Regions from separate parts of the Lacticaseibacillus sp. YLM2-1 genome, predicted to be linked through region 3. Evidence: predicted binding sites of a transcription regulator. Region 3 holds the regulator's gene; each other region holds the start of a gene.
What was found. The regulator CtsR, encoded in region 3, represses protease genes until heat stress. The targets are predictions, from matches to a motif close to TTGGTCAAAAAAGGTCAAANA.
Positions count from the first base shown of each region.

Region 1: a site for CtsR is predicted at 1,169-1,189, ahead of clpP (ATP-dependent Clp endopeptidase proteolytic subunit ClpP). Genes of this name have one in related genera too.
Region 2: a site for CtsR is predicted at 813-833, ahead of clpB (ATP-dependent chaperone ClpB). Genes of this name have one in related genera too.
Region 4: a site for CtsR is predicted at 1,156-1,176, ahead of AC07KQ_RS08765 (ATP-dependent Clp protease ATP-binding subunit). Genes of this name have one in related genera too.

Region 1 is NZ_CM152617.1:980,140-982,338, reverse strand. Features, by position in the region: tRNA gene AC07KQ_RS04755 (tRNA-Arg) at 342-413, opposite strand; gene clpP (ATP-dependent Clp endopeptidase proteolytic subunit ClpP) at 517-1,107, opposite strand; gene AC07KQ_RS04745 (MarR family winged helix-turn-helix transcriptional regulator) at 1,224-1,679, opposite strand; gene whiA (DNA-binding protein WhiA) at 2,065-2,199, opposite strand, start outside.
Region 2 is NZ_CM152617.1:1,393,141-1,395,339, forward strand. Features, by position in the region: gene AC07KQ_RS06785 (SDR family NAD(P)-dependent oxidoreductase) at 1-192, shown strand, start outside; gene AC07KQ_RS06790 (LapA family protein) at 206-541, shown strand; gene clpB (ATP-dependent chaperone ClpB) at 898-2,199, shown strand, end outside.
Region 3 is NZ_CM152617.1:2,508,199-2,510,397, reverse strand. Features, by position in the region: tRNA gene AC07KQ_RS12170 (tRNA-Lys) at 1-34, shown strand, start outside; tRNA gene AC07KQ_RS12165 (tRNA-Leu) at 52-134, shown strand; tRNA gene AC07KQ_RS12160 (tRNA-Gly) at 210-281, shown strand; tRNA gene AC07KQ_RS12155 (tRNA-Leu) at 293-378, shown strand; tRNA gene AC07KQ_RS12150 (tRNA-Arg) at 390-463, shown strand; tRNA gene AC07KQ_RS12145 (tRNA-Gly) at 513-584, shown strand; tRNA gene AC07KQ_RS12140 (tRNA-Pro) at 589-662, shown strand; gene AC07KQ_RS12135 (CtsR family transcriptional regulator) at 788-1,255, shown strand; gene AC07KQ_RS12130 (ATP-dependent Clp protease ATP-binding subunit) at 1,295-2,199, shown strand, end outside.
Region 4 is NZ_CM152617.1:1,799,869-1,802,067, forward strand. Features, by position in the region: gene ptsP (phosphoenolpyruvate--protein phosphotransferase) at 1-404, opposite strand, end outside; gene AC07KQ_RS08755 (phosphocarrier protein HPr) at 404-670, opposite strand; gene AC07KQ_RS08760 (hypothetical protein) at 814-1,005, opposite strand; gene AC07KQ_RS08765 (ATP-dependent Clp protease ATP-binding subunit) at 1,225-2,199, shown strand, end outside.

The DNA of each region.
Region 1 (2,199 bases), 1.4 Mb from region 3:
TTTCTAATGGAATTTTCATGCTGGGAAAAGTGATTCAGTTTGTGTCTTAGTTCAGTAGTGACAAGGGTTGGTTTTATTCCCGTTCGTTATATAATGAGCAGTTTCCAAGTCATAATGTTAGCGTTTGCAAAAATAGCCACCGAATCTCTCATCAAGCACCCGAGCAATGAACGGTGAAGATCGTCGCTGCAATTCGGATCTCAGGCTATCACTTATCGGCGTTTTAGCATGATGCATGTCACGCCTCTATCCTGTTTTGAATGTTTTTAATTTTAAACAAAACAAAAACCCCGATTACTCGGGGTTATGCTGTCCTACCTTTTCCCATTTAACCGGGTTTCTGCGCAGCCCGGGAGTCGAACCCGGATTTCGAGAACCGGAATCTCACGTGCGATCCATTACACTAACCGCGCAAGTACCTAATTATATTACTCAATATGCCCTCGCTTTGCAAGTCTTTTCGGGGAAACAAAAACGCGTTGCCACGATATGGCAACGCGCTTTTCTTTTTACAGCTTATTTTTGCGTATTTTTGTTGACCAAGATATCATCGATTAAGCCGTAATCCTTGGCTTCCTGAGCGCTCATATAATGATCACGCTCGGTGTCCTTCTTGATTTGCTCAATCGTTTGACCAGTTGCGTCAGCCAAAATTTGGTTCATCTTGCGACGTGTCTTCAAGATTTCTTCAGCAGCGATTTCAATTTCGGTCTGCTGACCTTGGGCACCGCCTGAAGGTTGATGGATCAGGATGGTTGAGTTCGGCAATGCGAACCGCTTCCCTTTCGTCCCACCAGCCAGCAAAACGGACGCCATTGAGGCAGCCATCCCGATAGCGATCGTCTGCACATCTGACTTGATGAAGTTCATCGTATCCAGCATCGCCAAGCCACTGGTGATAACACCACCGGGACTGTTGATGTAGAGATAGATATCCTTTTCAGAGTCTTGCGCGTCCAAGAAAAGCAGTTGCGCGATGACAGAATTGGCCATTTGATCATTGACTTCACCGGATAACATAATGATTCGGTCTTTTAATAGACGTGAGTAAATGTCGTAAGCACGTTCGCCACGACTAGTTTGTTCAACGACGGTAGGTACTAGCATGTCCTAACCTCCTGATAATCGTTATTAGCACTCTTAAAAGTACAGTGCTAAGTATACAACTAAAGTCAAATAAGGTCAAAGATTTAGGTAAAAATCTTTGACCTTATTTTTGGGCGTTACGCTTCTGGAAAAGCGCCGTCGGGAATAGCGCTTAAATGGTCATCAACCCGACTGACCTCGGACTTAATATGGTCATACTCAGGCTTAGGAAGGTTCATTAATTCCATGCAGGAGCCAACGTGTTCAAAAATCTGATCACGGGCGTCCAGCGCCTTTTGGGTCAGGCTGACGTCAACTCGCCGCTCGTCTTCAGTGGAACGCTTGCGACTGATCCAGCCATCTTTTTCAAGCCGTTTCATTAACGGCGTCAAAGTACCGCTATCCAGTTCAAGTGTTTGTCCAACTTGCTTAACCGACATTGTGCCATGTTCATATAGCGACAATAACGTGATGTACTGCGGATAGGTTAACTTGAACGGGGCTAGCGCTTGTGAATAGAAATGATTGTATTGTTTTTGTGCTTTGTAAATCGCAAAACAAAGCTGTTCGTTCAAAGTAATCGGTTTAACCATGCTGCTTCCTCCTAAAACTTACCTTTAAACGCGCGAACAGCTCGCAATAGCCGTCCACACTGTGAAAAATGCGCTCATCTATCAATTATTAGCCACCATCAACACCGACGGGGCTCACGTCATTGCTTCAAGACAGTCATCTCAAAAAAGCGATGGCGCTTCTCTCTGGTTGCCAAGATCATCACGGCTCCTTCAAACAAGTCGTCGCCAAAGGGATACATCCAAGCTAAAAGACATCGACATGCGTCCAAAACAGTCAATCTTCAGCAAAAAAATAACTTGATGTCGGTTACATTGTACACGATTAGCTTGAGGAAACAAAGGGATTGATTTGTTGATTGTCAACACCCGATTATGATGAACGCAGCCCACTTCGCATTAGTGCTCAAGCGTCTTCTGGTTGTTGATACCCTTCAGCAATCTGATTCAATTTCCGCAACCGGTGATTGACCCCAGACTTTGAAATTTGGCCGCTCGGCATCATCGCTCCAAGCTCTTGAAGCGAGACGTCAGGATGTGC
Region 2 (2,199 bases), 1.1 Mb from region 3:
TTAGACTATTTGGCTAGCGTTTCTTGGCTGGTTTTGGATCCAGATAAATTAGCGCGGCGAATTGTAGCGACATTTGGTCGACCAGTTCGGGAAATCAATGCACCGTGGTTTATGAATCTTGGCGCAGATTTTTATACCTTGTTCCCGCATTTGGGCGATTGGTTAGCTGCTGGTATGTTTAATAAGAAGTAAAGGGGTAGGTCGTATGAAGGGTCAACAACGTTTTATTATTGGGTTAGTTCTGGCATTGATTTTAATTGTTTTTGCCTTGTTGAATGGGCAAGACGTTTCGGTTAATTTCTTCGGTATTCAGCTAAAGTGGCCGTTGATAGTGATTATTGCGGTTTCCGTGTTGATAGGTGCCGTTGTGACCTGGTTGATCTCAACCAGTGCCGTTTCGAGTGCTAAAAAACAGATTCGTGAGTTGCAACAGCGGATCACGGAGCTGACAAAATCCAATAAAACTGACAAGCCAGCCCCTAAGCCAGTTCAAGCACCAAAAGAGGAACCGTCCACGGATGCGACGGATACCAAAAAGTAGACCTTTGAGGATTGAACTGTCGTACCTAGCTGTCAATAGAGTAGCCCGTGACAAAATTCTCAGTCAGACAAATAAACAAATAAAAGGAACAATTTTTCGATTGTACGATTGGAAAATTGTTCCTTTTTGCCTTCGCATAGATTATTTAATGCGATTTTAAAGACCGTAGTGCCAAAACGGAGCAATCTAGGCCACCTGAGGCTCAGTTGTGCAAGCAACACAGCGACGGGCTTCCTACGATTTTTTTAAATCATCATGAAATTTAAAAAATAGTTTGACCTTAACTGACCAATGTCGTATTGTGAAAATGAAAACTATAATGTAAGACGATATTTTTCAGGGAGGCATCCGTATTCATGAACCCAGATAATTTTACGCAAGCCGTTGCCGAAGCACTTGGCGCGGCACAACAAATTGCCCAAGTTCGCCGTCATCAAGAAATTGACATCCCACATGTCATGAAAAGCCTGGTGCAGCCTAATCAATTGGCTGAACAGATTTATCGTGAAGCCGGTGTGAATGTGCAGGGCTTGAATGCTGCGATTGATGCGGCACTGGAAGCAGAGCCTGTCGTTGAAGGCGCTAGCGCATACGGACAAAGCATGTCCCAAAACCTGTCGCAGTTACTGACAGATGCCAACAGCGTGAAGGATGAATTTGGCGATACCTATATTTCTACAGAAGCAGTCTTGCTCGCCCTTTATCAACAACGCTACAACCCGATCACCCAATTCTTGTTGAACGATGCCAAGGTTGATGCAAAGCGATTACGACAGGTGATTGAGAACCTGCGCGGTGGTGAAAAAGTAACCAGCAAAAATGCCGAAGCCTCTTATAAGAGTTTAGAAAAGTACGGTACCGATCTTGTAAAAGAAGCGCGCAGTGGCAAGATGGATCCCATCATCGGACGTGATGAAGAAATTCGCGATGTCATTCGTATTTTGAGTCGCAAAACTAAAAACAATCCAGTTTTGATTGGTGAACCGGGGGTCGGCAAAACCGCCATTGTAGAAGGTTTAGCCCAGCGGATCGTCAAAAATGATGTACCTGACAATCTGAAGAATAAAACTATCATCTCACTTGATATGGGAAGTCTTGTTGCCGGTGCGAAGTATCGCGGTGAGTTCGAGGAACGCTTGAAGGCGGTCTTAAAAGAAGTCAAAAAGAGTGAAGGCCAAATCATTCTTTTTATTGATGAAATTCACAATATTGTCGGTGCTGGTAAGGCAGAAGGCTCCATGGATGCTGGTAACTTGCTGAAGCCGATGCTGGCCCGTGGTGAATTGCATCTGATCGGTGCCACGACACTGGACGAGTACCGGGAAAACATCGAGAAAGATAAAGCCCTTGAGCGTCGGTTCCAACGGGTGCTGGTTCAGGAACCTAGTGTTGAAGATACGATCAGTATTTTGCGGGGACTGAAGGAACGATTCGAAATTTTTCATAAAGTTCGGATCCATGATACCGCGTTGGTCGCTGCAGCTACTTTGTCCAATCGGTATATCACGGATCGGTTTTTGCCTGACAAGGCGATTGATTTGGTGGATGAGGCTTGTGCCACAATTAACGTGGAAATGAACTCCCGCCCGACTGAGCTGGATGTGGCAGAGCGCAAACAGATGCAGTTGGAAATTGAACAGCAAGCACTGAAGAATGAA
Region 3 (2,199 bases):
CAGTGGGTCGACAGTTCGAGCCTGTCACGGCTCATTTTTAACCCACCTTTTGCGGGTGTGGCGGAACTGGCAGACGCGCTAGATTTAGGTTCTAGTGGTTTTTGACCGTGGGGGTTCGAGTCCCTTCACCCGCATTGTACTGTGAAGTAAAAGCTCGGTTCCAATAGGTGGTTTTTTCTCCCCGGTCTCAATAATTGAATATGCGGTATGCGGAAGTAGTTCAGTGGTAGAACATCACCTTGCCATGGTGGGGGTCGCGGGTTCGAATCCCGTCTTCCGCTTTTCACTTTATGCCGGGGTGGCGGAATTGGCAGACGCACAGGACTTAAAATCCTGCGGTCAGTGATGACCGTACCGGTTCGATCCCGGTCCTCGGCATTTTGTTGAATGCACCCATAGCGCAATTGGATAGAGTGTCTGACTACGAATCAGAAGGTTGTAGGTTCGACTCCTACTGGGTGCATCATCGACCGCTACTAAGCTGGCGCCGATTAGAACTAAATACTCGGAATGCGGAAGTAGTTCAGTGGTAGAACATCACCTTGCCATGGTGGGGGTCGCGGGTTCGAATCCCGTCTTCCGCTTCCTCGGGAAGTAGCTCAGCTTGGTAGAGCACTACGTTCGGGACGTAGGGGTCGCAAGTTCGAATCTTGTCTTCCCGATTCTTGGATCACGAATAGTCGTGGTCTTTTTTTTGCGTTCAAAGTCATAAATTTGTATAAACGGACAGATGTCAGTATAATGTGTAATAGTCAAGATTGGTCAAAGTCAAAAAGGATTGAATGACATGCAGCGTGAGAACATTTCGGACATCATTGAAACCTATCTAAAAACGATATTGGCGCAAGAAGCGGCTGTTGAAATCAGACGCGCTGAAATTGCTCGTCGTTTCAATTGCGTACCTTCACAGATCAATTATGTGATCAAAACCAGATTCACACCTGCTCGCGGTTATATCGTAGAGAGCAAACGTGGTGGCGGTGGCTATATTCGAATCGTGAAGGTCAAATTGACAGATGATCAGGATCTCATTCAGATCATGCGACAGCATATTCCAAGTCGTTTGCGGATGCGGGATGCCCGAGATTTGATTCAGGAATTGTTTGATAACGGGTTGATCGCCCGCCAGTCTGGCAACCTGATGCTCGCGGTGATGGATCATGAGACGTTGGGCATCTTCGACCAAGGGGCAGAAGAGCATCTACGATCGCGTTTGTTCCTTGCATTTTTGGATCGTTTGCGGTATGAAAGATGAAACAGTTTATCATCAGTTTTTAAAAAAGGGAGCGTGCTTATGGACAACTTATTTACCCCTAGTGCTAAAAATGTATTGCTTTTAGCCCAGGAACAAGCGAAGTACTTCCATCATCATGCTGTTGGGACAGAACATTTGCTCATGGCACTGGTCATGGAAAAAGATGGTATCGCTGGTAAGACGCTGCGTCAGTTAGGGGTCACTGAAAATGATGTCCATGACGAGATCGAGCGCTTCACAGGGTATGGGACTGTTGATGCCGCTGGTCAAGCTAGTGATAGTTATTTGCCTTACTCACCAAAAGGTAAAGAAATTTTGGCGTTTGCGGGTGACGAAGCAAAACGGTTAGGTGCTTTAAAGATCGGTACCGAGCACGTTTTGCTTGGCTTGCTACGTGAAGATGACATCTTGGCAGCACGGATTTTGCAAAACCTTGGTCTCAGTCTTTCGAAGACGCGTCAAATGGTCTTCAAGAAGATGGGGATTGCGGACACTGCAGCAAAGCGTCGTCCAATGGCACGTGGTGGTGCTCGTCAAGATGGACAAGGTACGCCAACGCTAGATGGTTTGGCGCGGGATTTGACCCAAATGGCGCGCGAGAATCGGATGGATCCGGTTGTTGGGCGTGACAAAGAAGTACGCCGGCTGATCCAGATTCTGGCACGGCGGACAAAGAACAACCCTGTACTGATTGGCGAACCTGGTGTTGGTAAAACTGCAATTGCAGAAGGCTTTGCTGAAAAAATTGTGTCTGGTAAAGTGCCGGATGACATGGTCAACAAGCGTTTGATGATGCTTGATATGGGCTCACTTGTCGCTGGCACCAAGTATCGTGGTGAGTTTGAAGATCGGCTGAAGAAGATCATTGATGAAATTTATAAAGATGGCAATGTCATTTTGTTCATTGATGAATTGCATACTTTGATCGGTGCTGGCGGTGCAGA
Region 4 (2,199 bases), 710 kb from region 3:
ACGTCGCGGACATCAGCCGCACGTTCCTGCATATATGGATTGTCGGTCATACCTTCGAATGTCTTAATAAAGAATTCGGAGACTTCTTTCAAAGCCTGCTCAGCATTGACTTTTTCATCCTTGATCTTAGTCTCTACCTGACCAGTAAAGTCAGGATCAGCCAAAATCATCATGTGCGCATCAAAAACCTGAGCCTCTTCTTCGCCAAGCGATTCAGCGGCCTTTGCTCGAATAACCTTTAACTCATCATTACTTTGATCAAGTGACTGCTTCAGGCGATCGATTTCCTTTGAAGGATCATCAACCGTCTTTTTTTGGAATGACAAATCAGGTTGAACCAGTAAATAGGCCTTCGCTGTGGCGATCCCATCACTAGCAGCGATTCCCTTCAAATGTTCAGCCATTATTCAGCCAAGCCTTCCTTTTTCATTGTGTCTGTAATAGCAGCGATAGCATCAGCCTCGTCTGCACCTTCAGCAGAAATGGTAACATCGGCACCTTGGCCAACACCCAAACTCATGACGCCCATGATAGACTTCAAGTTAACGCTCTTACCCTTGTATTCCAAGTTGATATCTGAGTTGAACTTGCTTGCTGCCTGTACCAACAAGGTTGCCGGACGTGCGTGGATCCCGGTTTCTGCAATAATATTAAATTCGCGTTTTTCCATGACTGATCTGCTCCTTCGTATTAACTAGATTTCTAGTTTTTTTCCGAATAGTTTGTGTGCGCATTCGTACCCAAAACAATTCATGTAAACCTTACCATTTTTTGAAGCTTGTCACAAGCGCCACATCAGATTTGGCGCCTATATTAACGAGAATCAACTGATCGATAATGGTATTCAATGACACCATCACGTTTAGCCATTCCCACGATCTCTTCACGATCAGGATAATTCGTCCATGCCGCGCGAAACGCCATGAACGTTTCTGGCGTCACCGTGATTTTGTCCCGCTGACCAGTCTTTAACTCATCTATTAAAGCGACGTAATCCTGAGTCATCTATTTGCCTCACCTCACCTAATAAGAGTAGCATAAAAGCTGGTAAGGAAAAAGCGCAAGTGCTTGCTGTCACTGAAATTTTTGCAACTTTTTAGCACTCTTGGTGGCAGAGTGCTTGCATTCCAGAAATGTGGGTGTATACTATTGCCATAGGTCAAGAAAGGTCAAACCTTTTTTGACTGCACGTGGCACCTAAACAGATAGGAAGGTTGTGACAAAATGCTGTGTGAAAACTGTCATAAGAATCCAGCCACTATTCATCTTTCAACCGTTGTTAATGGCACTCGACAGGAAATTAATCTCTGCCAAAACTGTTATCAATTACTCAAGAACCAAGCAGGAGGAAATATGAGACCAACTGATGCAACCGATCCATTTGGTTTCGGCAGCTTAGATGATATTTTCCGTGCGATGAATCAGGGAATGGATCAACCGCAACAACCAAATGCTCAGACCCCGCCAACTCAGGCAGGCCGTGGCGGCAATGGTAATAACGGCCGCAATGGCAACCGTGGCAAGGGACTGCTGGGACAATTCGGCGTTGATCTGACTGAACAAGCACGGAATGGTCAAATTGATCCGGTCATTGGTCGTGACAAAGAAATTTCACGGGTGATCGAGATCTTAAACCGCCGAACAAAAAATAATCCAGTCCTGATTGGTGAAGCCGGTGTCGGCAAGACTGCTGTTGTTGAGGGCTTGGCATTGAAGATCGCTAATGGCGATGTTCCGTCAAAACTTCAAGATCGGCATGTCATCCGACTCGATGTCGTTTCACTAGTTCAAGGAACTGGCATTCGCGGTCAATTCGAACAACGTATGCAACAATTGATTGACGAACTTAAAAAGAATAAGAACATTATCTTATTTATTGATGAAATCCATGAAATCGTCGGCGCTGGCAATGCTGAAGGCGGTATGGATGCCGGCAATGTTCTGAAACCAGCATTAGCACGTGGCGAGTTGCAGCTCGTTGGTGCCACTACTAGCAATGAATATCGTCAAATTGAAAAAGATTCAGCCCTTGCTCGTCGTCTGCAACCAGTCCTCGTTGAGGAGCCTACTGTAGAAGAGACGATTAAGATTCTAAAAGGCCTGCAGCCGCGGTATCAAGATTTTCATCATGTTAAATATACGGATGCCGCTATTGAAGCAGCTGCAACTTTGAGCAATCGTTACATTCAAGATCGTTTC